Regions from separate parts of the Desulfobacterium sp. N47 genome, predicted to be linked through region 2. Evidence: predicted binding sites of a transcription regulator. Region 2 holds the regulator's gene; each other region holds the start of a gene.
The links. The regulator sigma-54, encoded in region 2, starts transcription at its own class of promoters, with help from an activator protein. The targets are predictions, from matches to a motif close to TNTGGCACANTTTCTGCTNT.

Region 1 (3,218 bases), on a different contig from region 2:
TGCAGCAATCTGATTAATTTCGTCTTCAGTAAACTTCATCAATATAGCTTTTGAAACACCGCGTTCCGAGATACGTGTCAGAGATCTTGATCCGCTGCTTCCAACATAAATAGTAGTAATACAGGGATTTCTTTTAAAATACTGTGCAGCCACTATCGCAGCTGTTCTTCTGCCTCCTGCCATCACGGGAAGACCATAATATTCAAAGAATTTCTTCTGAATATCTTCAGCGTACTTATCTCCTTTTTCGTAAATATCCTTTGAAATATAACGTAGGTTAACCGCGAGATTTTCTGCTGCTTCCACCACAGGCCAGTCTATCCGGACGTGAAAATGTGACAGAACATATCTGTCGTTTGTTTTGCTTGCGGGATCTCTTTGAATAAGAAGTGCATAATCAACAGGAAGAAGTATCTGCATAAAATCAAAGAAACGCGCCGAATCAAAAAATTTCTGACTTCTGTCGAACGCACAATCAAGAGGTAAAGTCTTTGACTTTATTATATTATCCTTAGTTGTTTTATTTATGTCATAGAATCTGATATATTTTTTATGGTTCGCAGGAATTGAGTCTTCAATAAATATTATTAGAAATGTATTCTGAGATTCATACTCTATGTCGTTTATTCGGGTACGAGGCTTTAGTTCTCTTTTTTCAACAAAAGGATAGGCGGCGTTTTTGTTTAGAAAATTATTATAGGAATCAATAAGAGCATATTTAAGCAAAAACTGATCCAGATCATCTCTTAAAAGCTCATAATATGAACGTCTCAATCTATTTGCCATACTTAGCGATTCTCTTACGCTCCAAAATGTCACAAGCTATTCTCCTGATATGGAATTGTTTAAACAACAGTTCAGGTGTCTGGAAAATTCATTATTATATCCAGGTGTTGCATGAGCATTTATATCCTTAATTCTTCATTTTCTGAAAGCGTGCTTATTTTTATTTTGGCAATAATTACCGGAAAGGTGAAGAATGCTTTTTAAATGGAATGGATAGCTTATAGCATTTATCCGGTTTCCGGTCAACGCTAATAATAAACACTTACTATACTTATGAGATGTAATTTGAAAAACGATTTTAGATTTTACCCCGGTCGTTTTCTTCTTTCCATACATAAATGTAAATAATACATCATATAATAACAATTATGTAATTTATATGTTTGTACTTTATCTTCAATATCAAATAGTTAGAAATTGGCACGATTATAGCTTTATGAATGACAAACACGGGCATTAGCAAATTTATGTAATATTTAAAAAAGGGGGGAAAGGAGAGGATGATTAAGAGAGATTTTATCGGGCAAGTTATTTACATGCATAACTGTGTGTAATAAGGCATGGTTCTTTTTACGGGTTAACAAAAATAATTATATAAACTAACTTAAGTTGGAGAAAGGTAAAATGAAAAAGTATTTTTTATTGGCAAGTATTATTATTTTAATGATGACGGCATATGTATCACTGGCTGGTGCGGAAAAACCCGCTGAGGAGCACAAGGTAACAGGAAGCGCTTCGGTTGGAGTTTTTAACAGGTATATTTTCAGAGGCTATGAGTTAAGCGCACGTAGCGCTGTTATTCAGCCTACCTTGACGGCTTCCTACAATGGGTTTAATGCTTCAATGTGGGGAAATATCGATACTGATGAACATCCGACTCAGTCTTTTGTCCCTGACAGACCAGGCGAGAAAAGCTTCAACGAGACAGATCTCACATTATGTTATAAATATGATATTGATAAACTTTCACTTACAGGCGGGTATATTTATTATAATACGAAATATGCGAATGAAACCGAGGAATTTTTTATTTCGACTACTTATAATACTCTTTTAAGCCCGACGCTGGCTATATACCAGGATATAAATGAATATACCGGAACTTATATAAATTTATCAGTATCACAGTCCGTTCCTGTCTATAAGGAGATCACCCTGGATATGGGAGCCTCAGCAGGATATTTTGTTGGCAGTTCCGATTACTGGAAAACCTATGAAAGATCAACCGGCGCATATACCGGAGACAAATACAATGCATTCCATGATGGAATGGTCAAGGCCGGGTTTACTATTCCTGTTGCAAAAAATGCTGTGATACAGCCCTTGGTACAGTATTGGTTTCCTCTTTCAGGCAAAGCTAAAAGGACTATTGACGGCAATTCCTACAACTTTAACGGAAAACTTGATGACACTTTTGTTTGCGGGTTAAACGCCACATTAACATTTTAAGAAAATTTATGAAGAGGTTATATATGAAAAAATTAATGACGCTATTCATATTAGTATGTATGCTGTGTGTCTCATTTTCGGGCATGCTCTTTGCCGGGGATGAGGCTGAAGACAAGGCAGTTATATCCCAACCTGCACCTGCGGCGGAAACCACTGCCCCGGCAACCGGGCCAAAGCCGGATCCAACCGGAGCGGGCACGGGCGGCGCTGCTGATGTGATCGGTGCAACATCAGGCGCACCGACAGCAGATGACATGAAAAATTTGGGTTCTAGCGAACCTCTTGCCGTAAAATTAGCTGATGTGATCGGCCATAACCGGATAGCGATCAATATGGTATGGATGCTTTTCTGCGGTTTTCTCGTTATGTTCATGCAAGCCGGTTTTGCCCTTGCAGAAACAGGGTTTACAAGAGCTAAAAATGCAGGACATACCATGGCAATGAATTTTATGGTTTACGGCATTGGCATGCTCGGATACTGGATGTGTGGTTTTGCAATACAGATGGGAGGCGTAGGAGGAGTTGCCTCTCTTGGTGGAGGCACGGTTCTTAACGGAGAATTTATTATCAATCTTTTTGGAAAAGATTTCGGATTGTTCGGCACAAAGGGCTTTTTTCTTTCCGGCGTTACTTATGATGCTGTCGTTTTTTCTATCTTTCTTTTTCAGATGGTATTTATGGACACCACGGCAACCATCCCGACCGGCTCAATGGCTGAGCGCTGGACATTCAAATCTTTTGTTGTATATGGATTTTTCATAGCCGGAATTGTTTACCCTTTATATGCAAACTGGGTGTGGGGCGGCGGCTGGCTTTCTCAGCTTGGTAAAAATTTTGCCCTCGGTCATGGCCATGTGGATTTTGCAGGTTCTTCGGTAGTTCATATGACAGGCGGCGTTGCCGCGCTTGCCGGAGCAATAGTTCTCGGTCCCAGATTAGGTAAGTTCAAAGCCGACGGCACGCCAAACGCTATGCCGGGACAT
Region 2 (3,218 bases):
AACCGGATCAAAAATTACCTTTTTCAGAGATGACGGACATGTTAAGATAGAAAGCAGCAGGAGCAATCGTGTTGAAGCTGTCTTTGAATCTGATGGAAAAGGAATATAAATGTCAAAATTGCTTCTTGATAAACTTGTTAAAATTTACAAGAGAAGAAAAGTTGTAAATTCAGTTGAACTTAATGTCGAAAGCGGCAAAGTATTCGGACTGCTTGGTCCTAACGGAGCAGGTAAAACCACTATATTTTATATGGCCGTTGGAATGGTAAAACCGGATGAAGGTAAAATTTCAATTGATGATGAAGATATTACCAGCTGCCCGATGCACATTAGGGCCCGCAAAGGATTGGGTTATCTTCCCCAGGAACCGTCAATTTTCAGAAAGCTTACGGTAAGAGAAAATATAATGGCAATTTTAGAAATGCAGCCTATCTCATCAAAGGAACAGAATGAACGCGCTGACAGACTTCTTGATGAGCTTGGCATTAGTCATCTTTCGCACCAAAGAGCATTACTTCTTTCAGGGGGAGAAAAAAGACGTCTTGAAATTTCACGCACTCTGGCAACAGAGCCGATCTTTATTCTTCTTGATGAACCCTTTGCAGGAATAGATCCGCTGGCTGTGCTTGACATAAAAAATATTATTGTGCATCTAAAAAATCGCGGCATTGGCGTACTGGTTTCAGATCATAATGTCAGAGAAACTCTTGATGTATGCGATATGGCTTATATCATCAGCGACGGGAGAATAATTGAAGCGGGCAATCCCGAAAAGATCGCTTCCAGCGAAATTGCGCGCCGCATCTATTTAGGGGACGAGTTTAAACTTTAATATGGCTCTTGAATTCAGACAACAGCTCAAATTATCCCAGCAACTGGTAATGACCCCACAGCTTCAGATGGCTATAAAGCTTTTGCAGCTTTCCCGTCTTGAGCTTGTGGAAACAATACGTCAGGAGCTTGAGACAAATCCCTTACTGGAAGAGTCTTTTGATTCACATCCGGATGATTCACCTGTTGAACGAAGTGAAAACCCGATTCAGCAGGAACTCCCTGCAGACAAAGAAATTAAAATAGAAGAAAAAATTAATTACGATGTTGACTGGAGCAATTATATTGACGAATATAATACTCCGGGGAAAACTCATTTCGAGACTGAAAGGAAAGAAACCCCAAGCTATGAAACCTTTATTTCCGCTAAGGAATCTTTAAACGACCATCTGCTATGGCAGCTTCTTATGGCCTGCACAACAAAAGAAGATGAAGAAATCGGGAGTTTGATTATCGGCAATTTAAACTCAGACGGATATCTTGACAATTCCATTGAAGAAATATTTATTAACAGTAATTATTCAATCGACAGGATTGAAAGTGTTTTGACCCTGCTGCAGACTTTTGATCCCCCGGGTGTTTGTGCAAGAGATCTTAAAGAGTCTCTCTTAATCCAGGCAAGGCAGCTTAATCTTGACAATACCTTAGTAACTGAAATTATTGAGCATCATCTTAATTACCTTCAAAACAGAAACTATAAAGCCATATCAAAGGAACTCAAAGCCGATCCCAACGAAATTTTGGTGGCAATAAATATCATAAAAGGCCTTGAGCCAAGGCCCGGAAGAAAATTTTCGGATGAAGAACCTCAGTATATAACCCCGGACATATATGTACATAAGCTGGAAAATGATTTTGTAATAGTATTAAATGACGATGGAATGCCGAAACTTAAAATTAATTCCTATTACAAAAATACAATCAGCAGTGGTGGAAAAATAAATAAAGATGCCAAGGAATACATAAATGATAAAATTCGTTCAGCCGCCTGGCTCATAAAAAGCATCCAGCAACGCCAGAAAACGATATACAGGGTCATGGAAAGCATACTCAAATTCCAGAGGGAATTTTTTGAAAAAGGTATAACTTACATGAAACCCATGGTTTTAAGAGATATCGCACAGGATATCGAAATGCACGAATCGACAATAAGCAGAGTCACAACGAATAAATATGCATTTACTCCGCAGGGAATTTATGAATTGAAATATTTCTTCAATAGTTCTATAAATCGTTCAAATGGTGAAACTATTGCATCTTCCGGAGTTCAGGAAATGATAAAAAAGATTATTGAATCCGAAGATCCCAAAAAACCCTACAGTGATGATAAACTAACCGAAATACTTGTTAAAAATAACGTAAATATTGCAAGAAGAACTGTTGCTAAATACAGAGAGATGTTAAGAATACTTTCTTCTAATAAACGCAAACAACCATGAGGAGGATTTAATATGCAAACATCCGTTACTTTTAAAAATCTCGATCCTTCTGACAATCTTAAAGACTACATTTGTGAGAAGCTGGACAAGCTTGATAAATATTTGGACAACCCGGCGGAAGCAACTGTTGTTCTTTTAATAGAAAAATTTCGCCATATCGCAGAAGTAAATATCACAGGCGACCGATTGAGTATATATGGTAAAGAAGAGACAAACGATATGTATTCGGCTGTCGACATGGTTGCTGACAAGCTTGAGATACAGATAAAGAAAAATAAACAAAAAATACGCAAACGCAGAGTAAACCACAAAGATAAATCTATAACCGGAGACCATGAAATTAGTTTATCTGATGAAGAATCAAGCGTGGGGCAAATAGAGATACGGAATATAGAATACAAACCCATGGATATTGAAGAAGCTGCTATGCAGATGGATCTTGTTAATGATAATTTTCTTGTATTTACAAACTCACGATCAGAGAAGATCAACGTACTTTATAGAAGAAAAGATGGAAATTACGGCCTGATTCAACCCATCAGTTAATAAACAGCTTTGATACCGGCGATATGCTTACTTGCAGGCATGATGGAATAAAATGAAAATTCTTGAAGTATTACAAAAAGATACTATCAATACCGATCTCAAATCGACGGATAAGAATGGGATTATACAGGAACTAGTTGATTCTGTTTCCAAAATAACGGGCAAAGACAGCGAAGAGCTTGTAAATGTTATTATGGAAAGAGAACGGCTCGGAAGCACCGGAATTGGGGGAGGCATTGGGATTCCACATGGAAAATTAAAAAATCTTGAATCGCTTGTATTAGGTTTTGGTTTAAGCCGAAAAGGTGTAGATTTTGAATCAATGGACGGGCGGCCAACTCACCTTTTTTTCCTGATTTTAACACCTGAAAAATCTACCGGTCTGCATTTAAAACTTCTTGC
Region 3 (3,218 bases), on a different contig from region 2:
TCTTTGGAACAAACAGCACTTAATAATTTTTTCTTTTTATTTTCTATAACTTCAAAAGCTTCACTTGATGCCAGTTCCCCTTTTTCCATAATGTTCAGTGTTTTCAGGAAGAGTTCTCTTAATAAAGAAAAAGTCCAGTTATTCCACGCTTTGTGTCCGGTCGCGATGGAATCGGCAACAGTAAGAAGATAAAGCATTTTTAATAATTCAATTTCCTTCACTATTCCGGCGCAAAAGACAGTAGTTTCCTCATCATTAATATCACGTCTTGTAGCTGTTTTTATGAGCGTAAGATGCTCTCTGATAAGAAAAGAAACTGTTTCAACTTTTTCCCGTTTAAATCCCATCCCGGAAAGGATATTTTTTGCAATTTTTGCTCCGCGTTTGGAATGCCCCCCACCGGATTCCCCTTTGCCTATATCATGCAGAAGGGCAGCCCATAATAGTATTTTTTTGTTTTTCAATTCCTGATACAAATTGCCGCACAACCAGTCTCCGGTTATATCGTCTCCGGTGCCAAAATTTTTAATAGTACGAACAGTACGTAAGGAATGCCGGTCTACCGGATAAATATGATATTCATCAAACTGAATTCTGTTTACTATCCCTTTTATCTCGGGAATGAAACACTCAAGAAATCCTGTATTTAACATTTCAGTAAGAACATTAAATGATGCAGGAGGTGCAACAAGTATTTTCTCAAATGACCGGATAGCAGAATCCGAAGATATGAAAGTGTCATCTATCAGGTATCCGAATTCTTTTATCAGTCTTTTGGCTTCAGCGCTCAATGGAATCCTAAGATTTACACTTTCTTCAAATATTTTTATAAGTAATTCCGGGTCAGTAAGAATCTTTTCGGAAGAAATAAAATTAAGCGAGCCTCTTTTTGTAACTTCAAGTCCATCAATTTTTGTATGTTTAAAAAATTTTCTTCTGCGCGGCTGCTTTCTGTCATAACCAAACTCATAGAGAAACATCATAAGCTGTTGCTTTAAAAATTCCATCCTGCCATGAAGTTCTCCTAAAAATCTTTCAACAGGCTTATGGCCATTTTCCAGCTTGAACTTTAGCTCATTGGCCAGCTTTGGCTGGTATTCAAAATAAAGCTGGTCGCATTTTCTTCCTGCAAGATAGTGCAGCCTGTTTCTTACATGCCATATAAAAGAAAGGCATTCGGAAAGATCATTGAAGTCATTGTGAGACAGATAACCATAGTATTCAAGATCTCTTGGTTTTTTGATATCCGAGAGAATACGCGCAATCCATAAAATAGTATGATAATCTCTAAGCCCCCCCTGGCCTTCCTTGATATTGGGTTCGAGCATATAAGCCGAATCCCCATAACGCTGATGGCGTAACGAATTGCTTTCAACAAGCCCTCTGATGATTTTCTCAGATCCTTTATTAAGAATTTTTTTGTGAACCTGTTCCATCAGCCTTGAATACAGAAATGACATTCCACATATAAAGCGGGCATCCAAAAGTGAAGTAAGTATTTGATTATCACTTGCGCCCATATTTATGCATTCTTTCAGGGAACGTGTTGCATAGCCAACCTCAAGGCCAATATCCCATAAAGGATATACAACCTCTTTTATAAGCTTTTCCGTATGTTCAGGAACTCTGTCCTCAAAAAGGAAAAGGAGATCAACATCTGAAAAAAGGCACTGTTCTTCACGGCCATAGCCGCCAAGCGCAATTATTGCAAAAGGATTCCTGCCGATCGCCATGACCGGGCCTATTTTACTTTTTTCAAAACTTTCAATAAAATAATCATCCATAAGTCTTGAATGCTTTTCAAGAAACACCGGCGTATATTCTTTAAGAGAATCCTCATAAAGCTTTTGCCTTTCCCGCCGCAACGTTTCTGCTGCATTTTCGCACTTTATGTTATGCAGGTTTTTTTCAGCGCCAATAGCCATAAATTATTTTTCCTTGTTAATACGCTCTTAAAAGCAACAGTTGTGCCAAATTGATAAATATTAAAAACAACTGATATATTAAGTGGTTATGCTGTTATATGTATTTGTGTAAGATGTTTGATTAAACAATAATGTAATATTATATTACATTATTGTAGCCGAAAAAGAGGTTTAAATCGAGTATTATAAAACGCTGGAACGCAGATATGGGCGGCAGGATGCCGATTATGAATTGGCTCTATCTGACAATGGAAATTCCTAACCGAAGCGCATGGCTCTTTTCGTTATAACGGATAAGGCTTTCTGCATAGCCATCATAGTACTGAACAAGAAAGTATAAGTTCGGGTTAAGCCAGGTCTTTTTTACATCCAGAAAAAGACACTTGTACATCGGATATGTTGCATCCACCTGTATGCTGCCGCCTTTATTGCCATAACGCAGGTTTGAACCCAAAACAAGACCGTCCCGCTTACCTAATTTAAGCTCAAGATCAAAATAACCCCTGTAATTTTCAATATACGGATTGGTTTGATCATCATTGCCTGTATATATCCAGGCCTTTGGTCCCACTTTCAAATGATAATCATTGCCTAGCTTAAAGGCTAAAATGGGTTTTATATATAAAAAATTGGTACTTCGGGAATCTGTGCCGCCTTTACCGTTTGATTCATGCTGGAAACCGCCCATAAAGCATAAATGTGACATTAATGGAATGCCAGGGTTAAGGTTTTTTGTAAGATAAAAAATTTCAGGTTTGTAGCTTGTATCTTCAAAAGGCTTGGAATCGGATTTAAGATCCCACAACGATGTTTGCGTATAACCGAAATGGAATCCGTTTAGCAAGGAGTTGTTTCTTGTCAAATTAACAAGATTGTACTTAAAACTTAATTGAAACTTACTTTTTTCAGGATCAGTGCCAACACCAAAATAGGTGGGTTCGTGAGTTGGAAAATATGGGAATTCCGATTGAAAAAGAGTCTGAATCTCCTCAGCGGCGTCGTTACCTTTTACTTTTTCGATCACACACTGTGTAGTATTATTATCACCTTTTTTAAGAATGTTAAACAATGCTCTTTTTGATGCAAACTTGACAAGTTCTATGCCCACACTGCCTTCAAGAGATTCAGGAACATCACATGTGTATGCTTTTTTCAGAAAGCCGTTTGCAGGGATAACGATTTCATGTAAAGAATCAAAAGGTTTTGGAGTTAACTGGAGTTCTGAAATCGTATTTTCCTTAATTAATCTGGATTCAATCAATTCAGAGGTTTGGAGGGTAATGCCATGATTTG
Region 4 (3,218 bases), on a different contig from region 2:
AATTAACACCTGAACAATTAATCCCTATGGATGATGATGGATTTAAAGATTTTTAAGTAGATAAAATTAACAATTGCCAGGTTATTTCCAGCAGATAAGTTCTTTGACGGTTTCATAAAGAGTAACATGAAATCGTCAAAGAACATAAAGTTTAAAGAGTAAGACTCCTTCCTTAGAACGACAGGCCTCAGAAAACCCTCTGTAAGGGGGCAACTCATGGCATGGTACGCTTCACTTTACCCCGTTTATATTAAATATTTCTTACCGAATTACCAGAAACCTCTCCGGGCCCTCCACCTCAGGTGGTGGGTTCAGAAACTAAAAGAATATATTTGATTGCATGTTTTATGAAGAGTCAAGGGCTGGCAGGTCAACAGGAAAAGGCCGGTAAGGCTCCGGCTAATAAGCAGGCTGTTCATGGCATACCTGATTGATTTATCTGCTTTTATGTTGTTTATAAAAAGTTGTTCTTTGCGTTTTAGAGGATATCATCCATAAAAGCATCAGCAAGTTTTGCTGCAACTGCCTGATGGTTGATCTCATAAGTTCCGGATGCTATCTTATCTTTTATTTCCGAAACTTTGTTCTCTCTTATATCCGGAGTCAGTGATATGACTTCATTTGCCATTCTGACTTCTTTTGAAGCACGGGAAAGATTGACAATAGCATCTCTGCTTTCAGCTTTTGTTTCGTAATTTTTATTGCCGTCCGTAATCTGCTGTCCTTCCTGAATATTAGACATTGATTTTGACAGCTGTTTATTGATCTCGTAATTTGCTATCTTATCTTCAATTTTCATTTATTACCTCTTCTTTCAGCTCATTATGCGGCAGAATTATCAGAATGTTTAATATCTTCAATATTAAACATTTTTATTGTTTCTCCATCATCATCAATCATTTTGAATACAAGATCGGCAGGAATGTTTTGGGAAACGCTCTGCTGAATTTCCGGGTCTTTTTCAAATTTATTTAATGACTCATTCCCTATTTCGTCTTTTGTGCCATACTGATTGATTTTATTTGCAATACTTGATGCAATTTTATCACTGACAGCTTTTTGTTTAGCATTTGTAGATATAGTGACTCTATCCGGTGATAGAGCCGAATTATTGACCTGTCTACGCGATGCTCTGCTGTTTCGAAGCTGATCATGGTAAACCCTTAATACATTATTAACCTGGTATGCTGAAATAACCATAAAAATACCCCATATTCAGAATATTAACAAATAAAACCCATTCAAACATAGTATCGGCTATAAACAATAAAACTTTAGCAAAAAAATAGTTTTTTTATTTATTTCAATATGACAATTATTTGACACACCTTTCAGCATACAAGAAACAATATTTTAAATTTTATTGTTTGCAGTTTTCATAAAGAAATTGTCATGAAAGATTTCCGGCGTAAGCCATTAAAGTGTCCGCAATAAAATATATCAGCAGAAGATTCCCTGGCGATAGCGTTGTCTTTATATGGCACATCTTTTGCTTAAATAAACTTAAACGATATATTAGCATCAACCGTTTCGGTTAATATGAATAAATATCTTTTATGCTAATAACAAACCCTTTCTTATGCAATAGTTATAACTGAGAAAATAATTAATATATGAAAAATATAAATTGGGAAAAACAGACAATTCTTTTGACAGGGGGAACAGGATCTTTTGGTAAACACTTCTGCAAGGTGATGCTCGAAAAATACCACCCCAAAACGATAAGGGTATATAGTCGCGATGAATTAAAACAGCATGAAATGCGTCAAATATTTGGCGAAGATATTATCAGATATTTCATCGGGGATGTTAGAGATTCAAACCGGCTGAAAAGAGCTATGGAAGGTGCTGATATGGTAATTCATGCTGCTGCCCTTAAACAAGTTCCTTCCTGTGAATACAACCCTTTTGAAGCAATTAAAACAAATATTCATGGTGCTGAAAATATTATTGATGCTGCAATAGACACAGGCGTTAAAAAAGTTGTTGCATTAAGTACCGATAAAGCCGTCAATCCTGCAAATCTTTACGGCGCGACCAAGCTTTGTGCTGAAAAAATATTTATTCAGGGAAATTCCTATTCGGGATCTCGTGGAACCCGCTTCTGTTGCGTCCGATATGGAAATGTTATCGGAAGCCGCGGAAGTGTGGTTCCTCTCTTCAATGAGCAAAAGAAAACAGGGAGGATTACCATAACGGACGATAGAATGACCCGATTCTGGATAACTCTGGATCAGGCGGTTGAGCTGGTTATTAAGGCGATTACCCACATGCAGGGCGGCGAAATTTTTGTTCCGAAAATTCCCAGCATGAGAATTACCGATCTTGCTAAAGCCGTAGCACCGGAATGCGAGATAGAAATTATCGGCATCCGCCCAGGCGAAAAACTTCATGAAGCCCTTTTGATGGAAGAAGAAGGAAGAAATACTGTCGTCTACGACGGTATGTTTGTAATTATGCCAAATTATTCCTGGTGGCAAAGGCAAAATTATAATAATGGCACCCCTCTACCCGAGGATTTTACCTATGTAAGCAACCTGAATGATGAATGGTTGAGCATAGAGGATTTATCGAAACTCATCGCAGATTCTGCGAAATCGCAAGATGACGAATACAATAATTTCCTCAGCACCATCCATCGGCTGAATGAAAAATTTGTCTTAAATCTTCTTAACTCAGAAGAAGGATTCGTACATGACCATAATTAGATCTCAAGTATGGCCGTGTGAGGAAAACGTATGATGGATATTCCCTACGGTTGTCAATATATTGATGCTTCAGACATCGCTGCCGTTGTTGAAGCTCTGCGCTCCGAATGGCTGACCACTGGTCCAAAGGTGCCCGAATTCGAGGAAGCATTCGCCGATTTTACCGGCGCGAAACACGCCGTAGTGGTCAGCAATGGAACTGCAGCGCTGCATGCAGCTATGCATGCCATAGATATAGGACCAGGTGATGAGGTTATTGTTTCTCCGATGACCTTTGCGGCTACAGCCAACTGTGTGGTGTATCAAGGCGGCAAGCCGGTGTTTGTGGATGTGGATTCAGATACACTCCTGATCGACCCGGACAGAATTGAGGAAAAAATCACACCCAGCACAAAAGCCATCATCGCTGTTGATTATGCCGGCCAGCCCTGCAATTATGACAAAATAAGAGCTATCGCAAGGAAACACAACCTATCATATGTTGCTGACAGCTGTCATGCCCTGGGTGCG

Region 1: a site for sigma-54 is predicted at 1,203-1,222, ahead of VXK47_RS09230 (TorF family putative porin). Genes of this name have one in related genera too.
Region 3: a site for sigma-54 is predicted at 1,956-1,975, ahead of glnD ([protein-PII] uridylyltransferase). Genes of this name have one in related genera too.
Region 4: a site for sigma-54 is predicted at 1,477-1,496, ahead of pseB (UDP-N-acetylglucosamine 4,6-dehydratase (inverting)). Genes of this name have one in related genera too.

The regions. Positions count from the first base shown of each region.
Region 1 is NZ_JBAMMY010000138.1:41,139-44,356, forward strand. It holds gene VXK47_RS09225 (hypothetical protein) at 1-819, opposite strand, end outside; gene VXK47_RS09230 (TorF family putative porin) at 1,411-2,235, shown strand; gene VXK47_RS09235 (ammonium transporter) at 2,259-3,218, shown strand, end outside.
Region 2 is NZ_JBAMMY010000285.1:31,060-34,277, reverse strand. It holds gene VXK47_RS18260 (LptA/OstA family protein) at 1-109, shown strand, start outside; gene lptB (LPS export ABC transporter ATP-binding protein) at 110-832, shown strand; gene rpoN (RNA polymerase factor sigma-54) at 834-2,270, shown strand; gene hpf (ribosome hibernation promotion factor) at 2,283-2,816, shown strand; gene VXK47_RS18240 (PTS sugar transporter subunit IIA) at 2,869-3,218, shown strand, end outside.
Region 3 is NZ_JBAMMY010000079.1:8,157-11,374, forward strand. It holds gene glnD ([protein-PII] uridylyltransferase) at 1-1,925, opposite strand, end outside; gene VXK47_RS04890 (phospholipase A) at 2,164-3,218, opposite strand, start outside.
Region 4 is NZ_JBAMMY010000206.1:31,847-35,064, forward strand. It holds gene VXK47_RS13465 (methyl-accepting chemotaxis protein) at 1-56, shown strand, start outside; gene flgM (flagellar biosynthesis anti-sigma factor FlgM) at 479-799, opposite strand; gene VXK47_RS13475 (DVU0524 family FlgM-associated protein) at 823-1,200, opposite strand; gene pseB (UDP-N-acetylglucosamine 4,6-dehydratase (inverting)) at 1,614-2,708, shown strand; gene pseC (UDP-4-amino-4,6-dideoxy-N-acetyl-beta-L-altrosamine transaminase) at 2,739-3,218, shown strand, end outside.